DNA from 3 places in the Streptomyces sp. P5F9 genome. Region 1 is predicted to be linked to each of the others. Evidence: riboswitches for the same ligand, from Rfam matches in the RefSeq annotation. Region 1 holds a riboswitch; each other region holds the start of a gene.
The links. Region 1 has a riboswitch for cyclic di-AMP ahead of AC31A1_RS20910 (transglycosylase SLT domain-containing protein). Riboswitches for the same ligand answer to the same signal wherever they lie in the genome.

Region 1 (5,191 bases):
GTTCGACGGCGGCAACCTGTACCTCTCCTTCGCGAACATCGCGGTGTGGGGTGGCACGGGCTTCAACATGATCGTCATCTACACCGCCCTGCGCTCGATCCCGCAGGAGATCTACGAGGCCGCCCGCATCGACGGCGCGTCCGACCTGAAGATCGCCCTGCGGATCAAGATCCCGATCGTGATGCCGTCCCTCGTGCTCACGTTCTTCTTCTCGGTCATCGCCACGCTCCAGGTCTTCACCGAGCCCATGGCCCTCAAGCCGCTGACCAACGGCCTCTCCAGCTCCTGGAGTCCGCTGATGGCCATCTACGACGCCGCCTTCCTCAGGTCGGACATCTACGGCGCCTCCGCCACCGCCGTGGTGCTGGCCCTGGCGACCTTCGCGCTCTCCTTCACGCTGCTGCGCGTCTCCGACCGCTACACCCGGGAGGACCGGGCATGACCCCCCTCACCCTCACCGCCACCGACGCCCGCCCGGGCCCGAGCAAGCCGAAGCGCACCGCGTGGGTGCCCACCCTGGTGCTGGTCCTCGGCTCCCTGTACTGCCTGATCCCCGTGGTCTGGGTGGTCATCGCGGCCAGCAAGGGCCGCGGCGAACTCTTCTCCACGTTCACCTTCGCCCCCGGCTCCGGCTTCCTCGACAACATCAAGGACCTGAGCGCCTACCGCGACGGCATCTACTGGCAGTGGATGGTCAACTCCCTCTTCTACGCGGGCTTCGGCGCCCTGCTCTCCGCCGCGGTCTCGGCCGCCGGCGGCTACGCGCTGGGCCGATTCGCCTTCAGAGGACGGGAGTTCATCTTCAAGCTGATGCTGGCCGGCGTCCTCGTCCCGAGCATCGTTCTGACCGTCCCCCAGTACTTCCTGCTCTCCAAGCTGGGTCTGGCCGACTCGTACTGGTCGATGCTCCTCCCGTCGATCCTCTCTCCCTACGGCGTCTACCTCGTCCGCATCTACGCGGCCGCCTCCGTGCCCGCCGAACTCCTCGAAGCCGCCCGCATGGACGGCGCGAGCGAGTGGCGGATCTTCTCGCGGATCGCGGTGCCGATGATGATGCCGGGGCTCATCACGGTGTTCCTGTTCCAGTTCGTCGGCATCTGGAACAACTTCCTACTGCCGTACGTGATGCTCGCGGACGACACCAAGTTCCCGCTCACGCTGGGCCTTTACACCCTGCTCAACCAGGGCGCCTCACAGCCCGCGCTCTACACCCTGGTCATCATGGGCTGCTTCCTCGCGATCCTGCCGCTGATCGCGCTGTTCCTGGTGATCCAGCGGTTCTGGTCCCTGGACCTGCTGAGCGGATCGGTCAAGGCGTGAGCGCTCCGCTAGAAGCGCCGTGATGGGCAGTGGCTCGTCCGCGGCGCCGTCGTGGCTGGTCGCGCCCACGCGGCGGTAGCGGCAAATCAAACACAGCCCCGCGCCCCTTCAGGGCGCGGCCTGACCGCTGCCGACTTCCCACGACCTGCCCAGGAACCGGGCGACCCCCACAGCCGACCGCCCCCCACCACGAACGAGGAACATGACCACCAGCTCGAACGGCCGCCGCAAGCCGCCCACGATCCACGACGTGGCCCGCGAGGCGGGCGTGTCGCGGGGCACGGTCTCCCGGTTCCTGAACGGCGGCCACTACGTCTCACCGGCCGCCCGCACCGCGGTGGAGACGGCGATCAGGAAGACGGGCTACGTCGTCAACCGGCACGCCCGCTCCCTGAGCACCGGACGGTCGGACTCGGTGGCGTTCCTCCTCACCGAGCCGCAGGAGAAGTTCTTCGAGGACCCCAACTTCAATGTCCTGCTGCGGGGTTGCACCGAACACCTGGCCCGCCACGACATTCCACTGCTCCTGATGCTGGCCTCGTCGAAGGACGAACGCCGTCGCCTGACCCGGTACATCACCTCGGGCCACGTGGACGGCGTCCTCCTCGTCTCCAACCACAGCGGCGACCCGGTGGCGGCCGAACTCCGGGACGCGGGAATCCCGTTGGTGGCCTGCGGCAAGCCGCTGGGCACCGCCTCCAAGTACAGCTACGTCGCCGCAGCCGACCGCGACGGCGCCCAGGAGATGGTCCGCCACCTCATCGCGGCCGGCCGCCGCCGAATCGGCATGGTCACCGGCCCGCTCGACGCCCCCGGCGGCCCCGACCGCCTGGCCGGCTACCGAGACGTCCTCACGGAGGCGGGCCTGCCCCATGACCCGACCCTGGTGGTGGAGGGCGACTACCGCCGCACGGGCGGCGAGGAGGCAGCCCGCAGACTCCTGTCCCAGGCCCCGGACATAGACGCGGTCTTCGTAGCCTCCGACCTGATGGCCCTGGGAGTCGTCAACACCCTTCAACAATCCGGCCGTTCGGTCCCGGATGACATCGCTGTCGGAGGCTTCGACGACTCGGCGGCCGCCACGTCCATCACTCCGGCCCTCACGACCATGCGCCAGCCCTACGACCGCATCAGCGCCGAGATGGTGCGCATGCTGTTGGCCCAGATCGCAGGCGAGGACACGGCGGGCGTGATCCTGCCCACCGAACTGGTGATCCGGGAGTCGGCATAACCGCCGTAACTGTCAAACCAACCGGAACACCGGTCAACGCATGTGAAGGCAGGAGCCGTCCGGTTCGTGTCGAGTCGGTGGGGCGTTCTATCCGTATTCTCTGATCATGGCCGCACCCCTCGCATATGCACTGATCGCCACCGACCTGGACGGAACGCTGCTGCGCGGCGACGACACCCTCTCCGACCGGTCTCTCGCCGTACTGCGGCGGGTGGCGGCGGCCGGTGCCCAACACCTCGTCGTCACCGGCCGGCCGGCCCCGAGGGTGCGGCCCCTCCTGGACGACCTCGGCTCCAGGGGGCTCGCGGTGTGCGGACAGGGCGCGCAGTTGTACGACGCCGGCGCGGACCGTCTGCTCTGGTCGGTCACCCTGGACCGGGAGTTGGCGGAGACCGCGCTCGGCAAGATCGAGGCGGAAGTGGGCCAGGTGTACGCGGCGGTGGACCAGGACGGCGTGGACGGCCTGACGCTGATCGAGCCCGGCTACTTGATGCCGCACCCGACGCTCCCCGCAGTACGGGTGGGCAAGCGCGACGACCTCTGGTGCGAACCCATCAGCAAGGTGCTGCTCCGTCACCCCGCCCTGGAGGACGACGAGTTGGCCTCCACGGCCCGCTCGGTGGTCGGTTCCCTGGCCTCGGTCACCATGTCGGGCCCCGGCACCGTCGAACTCCAGCCACTCGGCATCACCAAGGCAACGGGCCTCGCCCTGGCCGCCCGCCACTTGGGCCTGACCCCGTCCGACACCATCGCCTTCGGCGACATGCCGAACGACATCCCGATGTTCGACTGGGCAGCCCACGGCGTAGCGATGGCCAACGCCCACCCCGAACTCAAGGCGGTCGCGGACGAGGTGACGTCGTCGAACGAGGACGACGGAATCGCGCTGGTACTCGAAAGATTCTTCAGCTGAGTTCTGAATGTCCCCGAAGGGGCGCATTCAGGGGCGCGGGGAACTGCGCGACCAGCCACGACGGCGCCGCCACTCAAAACACAACCGTCGTGGCTGATCCAACAGTTTCTAGTAAGCCCCGTACACGTTGTCGATGGACCCGTACACCGCCGCCGCGTAATTGCACGCAGCCGTGATGTTCGCAACCGGGTCATACGGATCAAACGAAGTCCCGGCCACGTGATACGCGTTGAACGTCGGGTCGATCACCTGGAGCAGCCCCTTCGACGGCGTACCGGCCGCCGCGTTGGAGTCCCAGTTGTTGATCGCGTACTGGTTACCGGACGACTCACGGATCACGTTCCGGTAGATCCCGTTGTACGTACCCGGAATCCCCTTCTGCGCCATGATCGCGAGCGACTCCCGGATCCACCCGTCAAGGGTGTTGGGGTATCCGGCGAGCGTGGTCGAGGCGGCGGTGGTCGACGTGGTGGCCGCGGACGCGGTGGTCGCACCCACGACAGGCAGCGCGAGGATCGCGACACCGGTACCGGCGACAACGACACGGCGGACGAGGCGGGCGCGGCGGGACTGAGCGGTTGCAGGCATGACGAGGTTCCTCTCCGTCGCCTGCGAGGTGAGCTGTCGGGTTCGGGCTGGGAGGTGCCCGGCCAAGCCCTTGCGGACGTGACTTAACCCCAAGCCGTTCCGGTCGCGATGACCGGCCCGGCGACTTACCTGGTTCCCCCGCTCCTGCCGTGCGAGAAGTTCGTGACTGGGATGCCGGGCGGCGGCAGGATTCGGCGTTCCGCTCGACAGGCCGGGAAACTATGCGAGAGCACATGTCCGGAACAAGTGGCGGAATCACATCTAACCCCTATTGACCTTGGTCTGAGGCGTATGGGGCACTTGATCCTTTGCGCGAGCCAAGGGTCAACTGTCAAATGCCGTAAGGGAGAACGCGGGCAGACCGGGACACAGGTCACGCACAGAAACGCGTGACCCAACTCACGGCAGGATTAAGAACGGCAAATCGGGCATTCGCCCTCAACTGGCAGTTCTTGGAATCCTTTTCTCCCATGTGCGGTGGAAGATCACTTCTTTGCCCTCGGTGCAGATGACCTCATTGGCGGTAATAAAGTCCGTTTCGTCGCAAGTAATCTCCGACCGTGTACGCACGCTCGTGTCCCACCCCAGCTCCGGCCGGTGCAACCGGATCGACCACTCGGAGAGCGTGCGCGCCGACAAGGGGTCGGACTCGTCGATCGTGTACGTCTCCAACGCGTCCTCGGTGAACTCCAACCCGTCCGGATACACGCGCGTGCCGCCGTACCGGGGGTCCACCTCCAGCCGCCACTCGCCCTTCGCGACGTCCCGCACGACCAGCCGCTCGGGCCGCGGTTCGTCCAGGGTCGCCGGGTAGTTGACCCCGAGCGGCTCGGCCTCCTCGGGTTCGTCGAAACGAATGTCCTCCGTCAACTCCTGCTCCCGCACCGGGAGTTCGAGCGCACTACCCTCCGGGTCCAGCGTGAACCCCGCCGAAGACTCCGGCTGCGGCCAGATCCACGGCCAGTACGCCGACGACACCGCGAGCCGGATGCGATGCCCGGGCGGGAACGCGTGCCCGATGCCGTTCAGCTCGAAGGTGACGTCCTCGGTGGTGCCCGGCGTCCACGGCACCGCCCGGTCCCGCCCGTGCCGCGCCGACAGGTTCAGCACGCCTCGGGTGACCAGGGTCGACGCACCGT
Region 2 (5,191 bases), on a different contig from region 1:
GCGAGGCCAGGCCGTGGGCCTTCCCGGCCCCGGAGCGCGGGACGCTCGGCAACGGCCTGACCGTGCTGCGCTGCCACCGGCCCGGCCAGCAGGTCGTCGCCGTCGAGGTGCTCCTGGACGCGCCTCTGGACGCCGAACCGGCCGGCCTGGACGGTGTCGCCACGATCACCGCGCGGGCCTTCTCCGAGGGCACCGACAAGCACTCCGCCGAGGAGTTCGCCGCCGAGCTGGAGCGCTCCGGCGCCACCCTCGACGCGCACGCCGACCACCCGGGGCTGCGTCTGAGCCTGGAGGTCCCGGCCTCGCGCCTGGCCAAGGGGCTCGGCCTGCTCTCCGACGCGCTGCGGGCACCCGCCTTCGCGGACAGTGAGATCGAGCGGCTGGTCCGCAACCGCCTCGACGAGATCCCGCACGAGACGGCCAACCCGTCCCGCCGCGCGGCCAAGGAGCTCTCCAAGGAGCTGTTCCCGGCGACCTCGCGCATGTCGCGTCCGCGCCAGGGCACCGAGGAGACCGTCCAGAAGATCGACTCCGGGGCCGTACGCGCCTTCTACGAGCGGCACGTCCGCCCGGCGACGGCCACTGTCGTGGTCGTCGGCGACCTCACGGGCATCGACCTGGACGCGCTCCTCGCCGACACCCTGGGCTCGTGGACGGGCTCCACCGCGCAGCCGCGTCCCGTGCCGCCGGTGACCGCCGACGACACCGGGCGGGTCGTGATCGTGCACCGCCCCGGCGCCGTCCAGACGCAGTTGCTCATCGGCCGCGTCGGAGCCGACCGGCACGACCGCGTGTGGCCCGCCCAGGTGCTCGGCACGTACTGCCTCGGCGGCACCCTCACCTCCCGCCTGGACCGCGTCCTGCGCGAGGAGAAGGGCTACACCTACGGTGTGCGGGCGTTCGGCCAGGTGCTGCGTTCGGCACCCGACGGCACGGGCGCCTCGATGCTCGCCATCAGCGGCTCCGTGGACACCCCGAACACCGGTCCCGCGCTGGACGACCTGTGGACGGTGCTCCGCAGGCTCGCCGAGGGCGGACTCACCGACGCCGAGCGGGACATCGCCGTACAGAACCTCGTCGGGGTGGCGCCGCTCAAGTACGAGACCGCCGCGGCCGTCGCCAGCACGCTGGCCGACCAGGTCGAGCAGCACCTGCCCGACGACTACCAGGCGACGCTGTACCAGCAGCTCGCCGCGACCGGCACCGTGGAGGCCACCGCGGCGGTCGTGAACGCCTTCCCGGTGGACCGTCTGGTGACGATCCTGGTCGGCGACGCGGAGCAGATCAAGGCGCCCGTGGAGGCTCTCGGCATCGGTGAAGTGACCGTCGTCGCGGCCGAGTAGACGACCCGTAGCGAGCCGACGAGCGGCACGCGCGCGTGGGGGCCCTGGTGACTGAAGAGTCACCAGGGCCCCCTAATGTCCGAATTGGGGGAGAGGTTGCCCGTCTGCCCTGTGGCATGTGCAACAAAACCCGTGATCCGTTTGGGGATTGAAAGTGGCCCGCCTTAGCGTCGGTGCGGCTGTCCGTCAGGCACCGCGCCGCACTCGCGGCACCGGACAGTCATCGCCGAGTCCCCGTACGGCGCGAGCCAGGGGAGCCGGGGACCCACGTCCCTGGGGTGAATCGGACGCCCGCGCGCCCAGCGAGGGTGTCCGTAGGAGACCTTCCTGCTCCGAACCCGTCAGCTAACCCGGTAGGCGAGAAGGAAGGAAAGGACCAGCCACTCCATGGCGTTCACCCGCGCCACCGGGAAGCACCGTCGCCCGAGCCGGACCCACCGCACCACCGTTCGTGCCGCGAGTGTCGCGGCTCTCGCCACCTCCGGCGTCGTAGGCACCCTGGCCGCCGCCCCGGCGTTCGCCGCGGAGCCCGCCGCCGAGCAGACCGGTCTCACGCCCGTCATCGCCATCGGTGACTCCGTGGCCGACAAGATCGACGCCCAGGCCGTCGCCCAGCAGCAGGCCGCGGACGAAGCGCTGGCCAAGGAGGTCGCCCGCGCCAAGGCCGCCGCACTGGCCAAGGCGGAGCGCGAGGCAGCGGTACGCGCCGCCCGCGCCGCCGAGCGCAAGAAGCTCAACACCTTCGTCGCGCCGGTCACCGGCTCGTACGTCTCCACCGGCTACAAGACCGGCGGTTCCCTGTGGTCCTCCGGTGCCCACACCGGCATCGACTTCCACGCCTCGACCGGCACCTCCGTGCACGCGGTCGGCTCCGGCACCGTCGTCGAGGCCGGCTGGGGCGGCTCGTACGGCAATCAAGTGGTGATCAAGATGGCTGACGGCATGTACACCATGTACGGCCACCTGTCGTCCATCGGCGTCTCCGTCGGCCAGACGGTCACCCCGGGCCAGCAGATCGGCCTCTCCGGAGCGACCGGCAACGTCACCGGCCCGCACCTCCACTTCGAGGCCCGCACGACCGCCGAGTACGGCTCCGACGTCGACCCCGTCGCCTACCTCCGCAAGCACGGTGTGAACGTCTGACGGCGCACCGCCGCACTTCCCGAAGCCCTGGCCCGCGCGGCCGGGGCTTTCGGCGTTTCCGGAGCCCTCCTGTCCAAAAAATATCCATGGATTCCGGCCCGCCATCGGAAATTCCCGCTCATTGCAATAGAGTCACGGAACACACGTCAATCGTCGACGTTTCACGGGGATTAAGGCGGAGGTCGGACATGCGTATTCCGGCGCACTCGGTATGCACGGCGATCCGGGACGACATCGTCGCCGGTGTCTACGAGCGCGGCAGCCGCCTCACGGAGGAACTCCTCGCGCGCCGGTACGGGGTCTCGCGCGTCCCCGTCCGGGAGGCCCTGCGCACGCTGGAGGCCGAGGGATTCGTCGTGACCCGGCGGCACGCGGGCGCGTGCGTCGCGGAGCCGACCGAGCAGGAGGCCGCCGACCTGCTGGAGATGCGGATGCTGCTGGAGCCGCTCGGCGCCTCGCGGGCCGCCCAGCGGCGCACCGAGGCCCACCTCAAGGTGCTGCGCGGCCTCGTCAGGCTGGGCCAGGAGCGCGCCAGGCGGGGCAACAGCGAGGATCTGCGCTCCCTGGGCAGCTGGTTCCACGAGACGCTGGCACAGGCCTCCGGAAGCCCCGCGCTGACCTCGATGCTGACCCAGCTGCGGCACAAGATCGCCTGGATGTACGCGGTGGACGCCCCGGCCAACCCCGTGGAGTCCTGGGCCGAGCACGGGGCCATCGTGGACGCGGTGGCGCGTGGCGACAGCGAGCGTGCCCGGGCGATCACCGCCCTGCACACCGAGCGCGCGGGCACCGCGCACCGGCTGCGCTTTCCCGGCGGCGCGAACGGCACGGACCGTGTGAGGACTTCGCAACCTCCCGTAAACATGTCGGGCCTGCGGCATTAACACGGGCGCCGTATACAAAGAGAGGCTAATTCGCGGGGGATTATTTATGCTGCCCACAAGTGGAATTGCGAAGGGCTCGCCCGGTAATTCGGACGAGCCCTTCGAGGTTGCGTGCAGTGTTTTGCGGCGAAAAGCACCGCAACCATCAATTGAGGAACCCTCACGGCGCGCAACCACCTCCGCGAGAGCGGCGCCGGTTCAGGCGCAAAGGGGGGCGTGCTCAGACGGTCTCGGGGAGTTCCTCAAGACCTTCCGCGACCAGCTTCGCCAGTCGGTCGAGGGCCGCGTCCGCGCCCTCGGCGTCCGACGCGAGGACGATCTCCTCGCCGCCCTGGGCGCCCAGGCCCAGAACCGCGAGCATGGAGGCCGCGTTGACGGGGTTGCCGTCGGCCTTGGCGATCGTCACGGGGATACCTGCGGCCGTGGTGGCCCGGACGAAGATGGAGGCGGGGCGGGCGTGAAGGCCCTCCGCCCAGCCGACGTTGACGCGGCGCTCAGCCATGTGATGCTGCCCTTCAGAGTCTCAGGGTTGTCTAGACCAGTTTCCCACACGTGAAGCGACCCCGGACCGGCCTTGCGAACCGTCCGGAGCGAGTCGTCGGACCGCGGCCTCGGCCCGACGTCCCGTGCTCTGTTGTTGCCCACAGACTGCCTCGCGCCGTTGTCGGACGCGAGCCGTACGCTGGGCCCCATGCAGACCTCGTCGGACCGGCACGAGTACCCCGCCCACTGGGAAGCCGACGTGGTGCTGCGCGACGGGGGTACCGCGCGCATCAGGCCCATCACCGTCGACGACGCCGATCGCCTGGTCAGCTTCTACGAGCAGGTCTCCGACGAGTCGAAGTACTACCGCTTCTTCGCGCCGTATCCGCGCCTGTCCGCCAAGGATGTCCACCGCTTCACGCACCACGACTTTGTGGACCGGGTGGGACTCGCGGCCACCGTCGGCGGCGAGTTCATCGCCACCGTACGCTATGACCGCATTAGTGCCGACGGGCGTGCCGCCTCCGCCCCGGCCGACGAGGCCGAGGTCGCCTTCCTGGTGCAGGACGCCCACCAGGGGAGGGGCGTCGCCTCCGCCCTCCTCGAACACATCGCGGCCGTCGCCCGCGAGCGTGGCATCCGCCGCTTCGCCGCCGAGGTGCTGCCCGCGAACAACAAGATGATCAAGGTGTTCACGGACGCCGGCTACACCCAGAAGCGCAGCTTCGAGGACGGCGTCGTACGCCTGGAGTTCGATCTCGAACCCACCGATCGGTCCCTCGCCGTGCAGCGCGCGCGGGAGCAGCGGGCCGAAGCGCGCTCCGTACGGCGGCTGTTGATGCCCGGCTCGGTCGCCGTCGTCGGTGTCGGCCGTTCCCCCGGAGGGGTGGGCCGCAGCGTTCTCGACAACATCAGGGACGCCGGGTTCACCGGTGGCCTGTACGCCGTGAACAAGGCCTTCCCCGAGGAGCGGAAGGACCTCGACGGGATACCGGCGTACCGCTCGGTGCGCGACATCGAGGGCCCCGTGGACCTCGCTGTCGTCGCCGTCCCGGTCGAGCACGTCCCCGAAGTCGTCACCGAGTGCGGCGAACACGGAGTGCAGGGGCTCGTCGTGGTCACCGCCGGGTACGCCGAGAGCGGCCCCGAGGGACGCGAGCGCCAGCGCGAACTCGTGCGCCACGCGCGCACGTACGGCATGCGCATCATCGGGCCGAACGCCTTCGGGGTCATCAACACCGCCGCCGACGTACGGCTGAACGCGTCCCTCGCCCCCGAGATGCCGCGCCCCGGACGCATCGGCCTGTTCGCCCAGTCCGGCGCCATCGGCATCGCCCT
Region 3 (5,191 bases), on a different contig from region 1:
GGGAACGACAACCCGGTCGTCCTGGAGATCGGCTTCGGCATGGGTGAGGCCACCGCACAGATGGCCGCCGAAGCCCCCGCGACGAACATCCTCGCCGCCGACGTGCACACCCCGGGCCAGGGCAATCTCCTGGGCCTCGCCGAGCACCACGGCCTGTCCAACATCCGGGTCGCCAACGGGGATGCGATCATCCTGCTCCGCGAGATGCTCGCCCCGGACTCGCTCGACGGACTGCGCGTGTACTTCCCGGACCCCTGGCCCAAGAAGCGGCACCACAAGCGGCGGCTGCTCCAGCCGGAGTTCCTCACCCTCGCCGCGACCCGCCTCAAGCCCGGCGCGACCGTGCACTGCGCGACGGACTGGGAGCCGTACGCGGAGCAGATGCTCGAAGTGCTCGACGCGCACCCGGACTTCGAGAACAGCCAACCTGACGGCGGTTTTGCGCCCCGTCCGGAGTTCCGGCCGCTGACCCGTTTCGAGGGCCAGGGACTGGACAAGGGACATGTCGTGAACGATCTGCTCTTCCGTCGCGTACCCCACGACGACCGGACGACGACCAGCACTGACGACCAGCGCTGACGCCAGGCTCCCTCGCGGGCCGTGCCCTTACCTCGTTAGGGTCGATGCCGTGGCCACCTTTCCGCCGTACCCCCCACACCCCGGCCACCCCGCCGGTGGTGTGCCCGGGCACGGGCCGCGGGTGCGCTGGTGGCAGCGGAACTGGGTCCGCTACGGCGCGCTGATCGCCCTGCTCACGCTCTCCGGGCTGGTCATCCTCGCGCTGGTGCGTCAACAGACCGGTACCGAAGGGTTCTTGGTCGGCCTCGGGCTCGCCGTACTACCCGTACCCCTCCTCGTCGGCGCCTTCCGCTGGCTGGACCGGGTCGACCCCGGACCCTGGCGGAACCTGCTCTTCTCCTTCGCGTGGGGTGCCTGCGCCGCGGCCCTCATAGCGATCGTCGCCAACAGCTTCGCGACGAGATGGATAGCGACCACGACCGCCGACCCGACCAGCGCGGACACTCTCGGCGCCACTGTCATAGCCCCGATCGTCGAGGAGTCGGCGAAGGCGGCGGCCGTACTCCTCGTCTTCCTCTTCCGCAGACGGGACTTCACCGGGATCGTCGACGGGGTGGTGATAGCCGGGGTCACCGCCACCGGCTTCGCGTTCACCGAGAACATCCTCTACCTCGGCACCGCCTTCGGCACCGACCAGCTCACCGGCGACCGCGGCCTCACCTCCGTCACCGCGGCGACCTTCTTCGTGCGCATCGTCATGTCCCCGTTCGCGCACCCCCTGTTCACCGTCCTCACCGGCATCGGCTTCGGCGTCGCCGCCCTCTCCCCCGACCGGCAGCACATCCGACGCGTCCTGCTCCCCCTGACCGGCCTGCTCCTCGCGATGGGCATGCACGCGATCTGGAACGGCTCCTCCACCTTCGGCCAGTACGGCTTCTTCGAGGTCTACGGCGTCTTCATGGTCCCCATGTTCGGCCTGCTGACCTGGCTCGCGGTCTGGACCCGGCAGCGCGAACTGCGCACCGTGCACGAGGAGTTGCCCGCCTACGTCTACGCGGGCTGGCTGACCCCGGCCGAACCCTTCGTGCTCGGCTCGATGAAGGCCCGCCGCCTGGCCCGCGAGTACGCCCGCCACCGCCTCGGCAGGCAGGCGGCCCGCTCGGTCGCCCAGTACGAGGCGTACGCGACCTCCCTGGCGTTCCTGCGGTACCGGGCCACGCGGGGCCGCGCCGGCGCCGACTTCGTCGTACGGGAAAGGGAGTTGCTGCACGAGCTGTGGCTGCGCCGGGAGGTGGCACGGCCCGCGCTGGACTACGCGGCGCGGCGGACAGCGCCGCCGGTACCGGTGGTGGTGCCGCCGTGGCCGCCGGTGTACGGGTCGTACGGGAGTCCCCTGTACAACCCGTACCGGTCATAGCTCCAAGGACACCTACGCCGATGCCTGCGTGAGGCGGGCGATCTCCGCGTCCGTCAGCTCCAGTTCCGCCACGCCGAGCAGTGCGGGGAGCTGCTCGACCGTCCGGGCCGACGCGATCGGGGCCGCGACCGTGGGCTGGGCGGCGAGCCAGGCGAGGGCCACCGTGGCGACCGGGGCGTCGTGGGCCTGGGCGACCTCGTCCAGGGCGGTGAGGACGTTCTGGCCGCGCTCCGACTTGAGGTACTCCGCCGCGCGCCCGGCCCTCGGGCTGTCGACCGTCGTACCGGGGCGGTACTTGCCGGTGAGGAAGCCGGCGGCCAGCGAGAAGTACGGGAGGGCCGACAGTCCTCCGCGTTCGGCGACGTCCCGCAGCTCGCCCTCGTAGGTGTCGCGGGAGACGAGGTTGTAGTGGGGCTGGATGGCGACATAGCGCGCCAGGCCCTCGCGGTCGGAGAAGTCCAGGGACGCCTGGAGGCGCTCGGGCGAGATGTTGGAGGCGGCGATGTGCCGCACCTTGCCCGCCTTGACCAGTTCGTCGAGCGTGCCGACGATCTCCTCGACCGGCACGTCCTCCTTGTCGAAGTGCGGGTAGTACAGGTCGATGTAGTCGGTGCCCAGGCGACGCAGCGAGGCGTCGGCGGCGGCCTTGATGTTGGCGGCGGACAGGCCGGGGTAGTCGGGGTGCTGGCTGACCTTGGTGGCGATCACGACGTCGGCACGGTTGCCGCGGGCCTTGAGCCACTTGCCGATGACGGTCTCGGACTCGCCGCCGTGATTGCCCGGCGCGAACGCCGAGTACGAGTCGGCGGTGTCGACGAAGTTGCCGCCCGCGGCCGTGTAGGCGTCGAGCACGGCGAAGGAGGCCGCCTCGTCGGCGGTCCAGCCGAACACGTTGCCGCCGAGGTTCAGCGGGAAGATCTCCAGGTCGGACCGGCCCAGCTTGCGAAGAGAAGTCATGCTTCACCTCAACCGCCGGGCCGGAACCGGATATTCCAGACGATCAGGGAGAGATCAGGGGTTGAGGCCCTTGCTGCGCAGCCAGGGCGCCGGGTCGCTCGCGGTGGCGGCGCCGTTGATGTGCACCTCCAGGTGGAGGTGCGGCCCGGTCACGTTGCCGGTCGCGCCGACGCGGCCGATGACCTCGCCGGTGGAGACCTTCTGCCCGACGCTGACGTTGATCGAGGACTGGTGGCAGAACCACAGCTCGGTGCCGTCGTCGAGGGTGAGGATCGTGCGGTACCCGTAGGACCCGGCCCAGCCCGCCTCGGTGACCGTGCCGCTGTGGATGGCCTTGATCAGCGTGCCGGTGGGCGCGGCGAAGTCGAGACCCGTGTGATACCCGGAGGACCACATCGAGCCGGCCTGGCCGAAGGTGCCGGTGATCGTGTACGAGCCGACCGGCAGCGTGTACTGCTTGGCCAGCGCGGCGAGCTTCGCGGCCTCGGCCTTCTTCGCCGCGGCGGCCTCCGCGGCCTTCTTCGCGTCGGCGGCCTTCTTCGCGGCGTCCTTCTCGGCCTTGGCGGCGGCGGCGTCGACCTGCTTGGCGACGGCGGCCTCGACGGCGGCCTTCGACTTGCCGTCGACCTGTACCTGCTGCGACTCGGCCTGCGCCATGATCCGGTTGCGCAGCAGCTCACCCGCGTCCGAGGCGCCCTTGGCGGTCTCGGTCGTGCTGACCCCGACACTGCTGAGCGGCGTGGCGGAACCCTTGGGGGTGCTGCTGGACGAGTCGTCCAGCAGGTGGCCCACGGAGGGCAGGTCGGGCAGGGAGATGGAGACCGGCGGCTTGCCGGTGTTGGCGCTGGCCATGCCGCCCGCGCTGACGGCGGCTATGACACCGACGCCCAGGACGGTGGAGCTGCGGGCGAATCCTCCGCCACCACGCTGCTTGGCGACACGGTGCTTGCCGCGGTTGGGAGCAACGGACTCCGCGCTGGGATTCCACTCCTCCCAGGGGCCCTCGTCGGGGCGGTAACCGCCGTAGACGACAGGGGCTTCTGGGGCAGCCTGGTTTGACGCCACGTGGGCGTGCTCCTTTCCTTCCTTCTCGCCTACCGGGTTAGCTGACGGGTTCGGAGCAGGAAGGTCTCCTACGCGCGTATACCTGCCGTGTTGCCACGGCGGTCGACGAGCGATTCACCCCAAGGTGGTGGTTCCCCGGTTCCCTTGCGGGATTCGGCACGTGCGCACGGAGCCATCTCTTGTGACGGCTGGGACGACCGCGCTGCGTTATCGAACGTTAATAGACACGGGCGCCCGTTTCCAAGCTGTTCGGCTTGATCATTAACCTTTCCTTGCTGGACGAACGGCCCACCACCGGCGAAAAACGGGCGAGTTGGCCGAGTCTCAGAATTCCCACAGGTATTGACGGCATGTCAGTTGTTATGCGGAGGGCTCCCGCCCGGTCACCCGCCGTGATGACGGTCATGGATGCCGTACGGCGATCATCGCCATGTCGTCCGTCATCCAGCCCCCGGAGTACCGACGCACCTCCTTGGCGAGGATGCCGAGCAACGCCTCGGGACTGCGGAAGGTCCGGCCGGCCAGCCGAGCACCGGGGTCGTAGAAGACGCCGTGGGAGTCGCGCGCCTCGGACAGCCCGTCGGTGTGGACGAGGAGGGTGGCCCCGCCGGGGAACGCGAACTCCTCGGCACGGTCGGGCCAGACCCCCAACTCGCCCATTCCCAGGGGCAGTGCGGGCTCCTGGACCTGCAACGTGCGTACGGTGCCGTCCTCGTGCAGGAGCAGCGGCGGCGGATGGCCCCGGTCGACGATCCGTACGACGCCGTCGCCGTGCGGGAGTTCGGCGAGGACGGCCGTGGTGAACCCCTCGAACGCGTCGAGACCGTCGCGCCGGGTGCCCTCGCGCGCCAGCGCCCGCTCCAGCCGCTGCGCGACCGCCTCCAGGGTGACCTCCTGCTCGGCGGCCTCCCGGAACGCCCCGATGACCACGGCGACGGCGGCGACCGCGCCCATGCCCTTGCCGCGCACGTCACCGACGACCAGCCGCACGCCGTGCGGGGTGTCCTGCACCGCGTACAGGTCGCCGCCGATGAACGCGCCCTCCTGCGCCGCCTCGTACCGTGCCGCGATCTCGAACCCGCCGATCCGCTCGGCCGGTTCGGGCAGTACGGCCCGTTGAGCGGCCTCGGCGATCTCGCGTGCGGAGGCCAGCTGTTCGCTGCTGCGGCGGACCAGGAGGTTGATGAGGACGGCCAGCACGGCGACCGTCGCCACGGTGACCACCTCGGTGAC

Region 2: linked by a shared signal. The riboswitch ahead of AC31A1_RS13010 (M23 family metallopeptidase) and the one ahead of AC31A1_RS20910 (transglycosylase SLT domain-containing protein) in region 1 are both predicted to bind cyclic di-AMP.
Region 3: linked by a shared signal. The riboswitch ahead of AC31A1_RS31860 (M23 family metallopeptidase) and the one ahead of AC31A1_RS20910 (transglycosylase SLT domain-containing protein) in region 1 are both predicted to bind cyclic di-AMP.

What each region holds. Positions count from the first base shown of each region.
Region 1 is NZ_JBXVPZ010000123.1:5,575-10,765, reverse strand. It holds gene AC31A1_RS20930 (carbohydrate ABC transporter permease) at 1-442, shown strand, start outside; gene AC31A1_RS20925 (carbohydrate ABC transporter permease) at 439-1,320, shown strand; gene AC31A1_RS20920 (LacI family DNA-binding transcriptional regulator) at 1,523-2,551, shown strand; gene AC31A1_RS20915 (HAD family hydrolase) at 2,658-3,464, shown strand; gene AC31A1_RS20910 (transglycosylase SLT domain-containing protein) at 3,573-4,052, opposite strand; cyclic di-AMP (ydaO/yuaA leader) riboswitch at 4,056-4,227, opposite strand; gene AC31A1_RS20905 (CocE/NonD family hydrolase) at 4,491-5,191, opposite strand, start outside.
Region 2 is NZ_JBXVPZ010000058.1:14,642-19,832, reverse strand. It holds gene AC31A1_RS13015 (M16 family metallopeptidase) at 1-1,343, shown strand, start outside; cyclic di-AMP (ydaO/yuaA leader) riboswitch at 1,558-1,717, shown strand; gene AC31A1_RS13010 (M23 family metallopeptidase) at 1,731-2,486, shown strand; gene AC31A1_RS13005 (GntR family transcriptional regulator) at 2,675-3,370, shown strand; gene AC31A1_RS13000 (HPr family phosphocarrier protein) at 3,591-3,872, opposite strand; gene AC31A1_RS12995 (bifunctional acetate--CoA ligase family protein/GNAT family N-acetyltransferase) at 4,062-5,191, shown strand, end outside.
Region 3 is NZ_JBXVPZ010000252.1:6,158-11,348, forward strand. It holds gene trmB (tRNA (guanosine(46)-N7)-methyltransferase TrmB) at 1-579, shown strand, start outside; gene AC31A1_RS31850 (PrsW family intramembrane metalloprotease) at 629-1,936, shown strand; gene AC31A1_RS31855 (aldo/keto reductase) at 1,949-2,893, opposite strand; gene AC31A1_RS31860 (M23 family metallopeptidase) at 2,948-3,958, opposite strand; cyclic di-AMP (ydaO/yuaA leader) riboswitch at 3,970-4,127, opposite strand; gene AC31A1_RS31865 (PP2C family protein-serine/threonine phosphatase) at 4,361-5,191, opposite strand, start outside.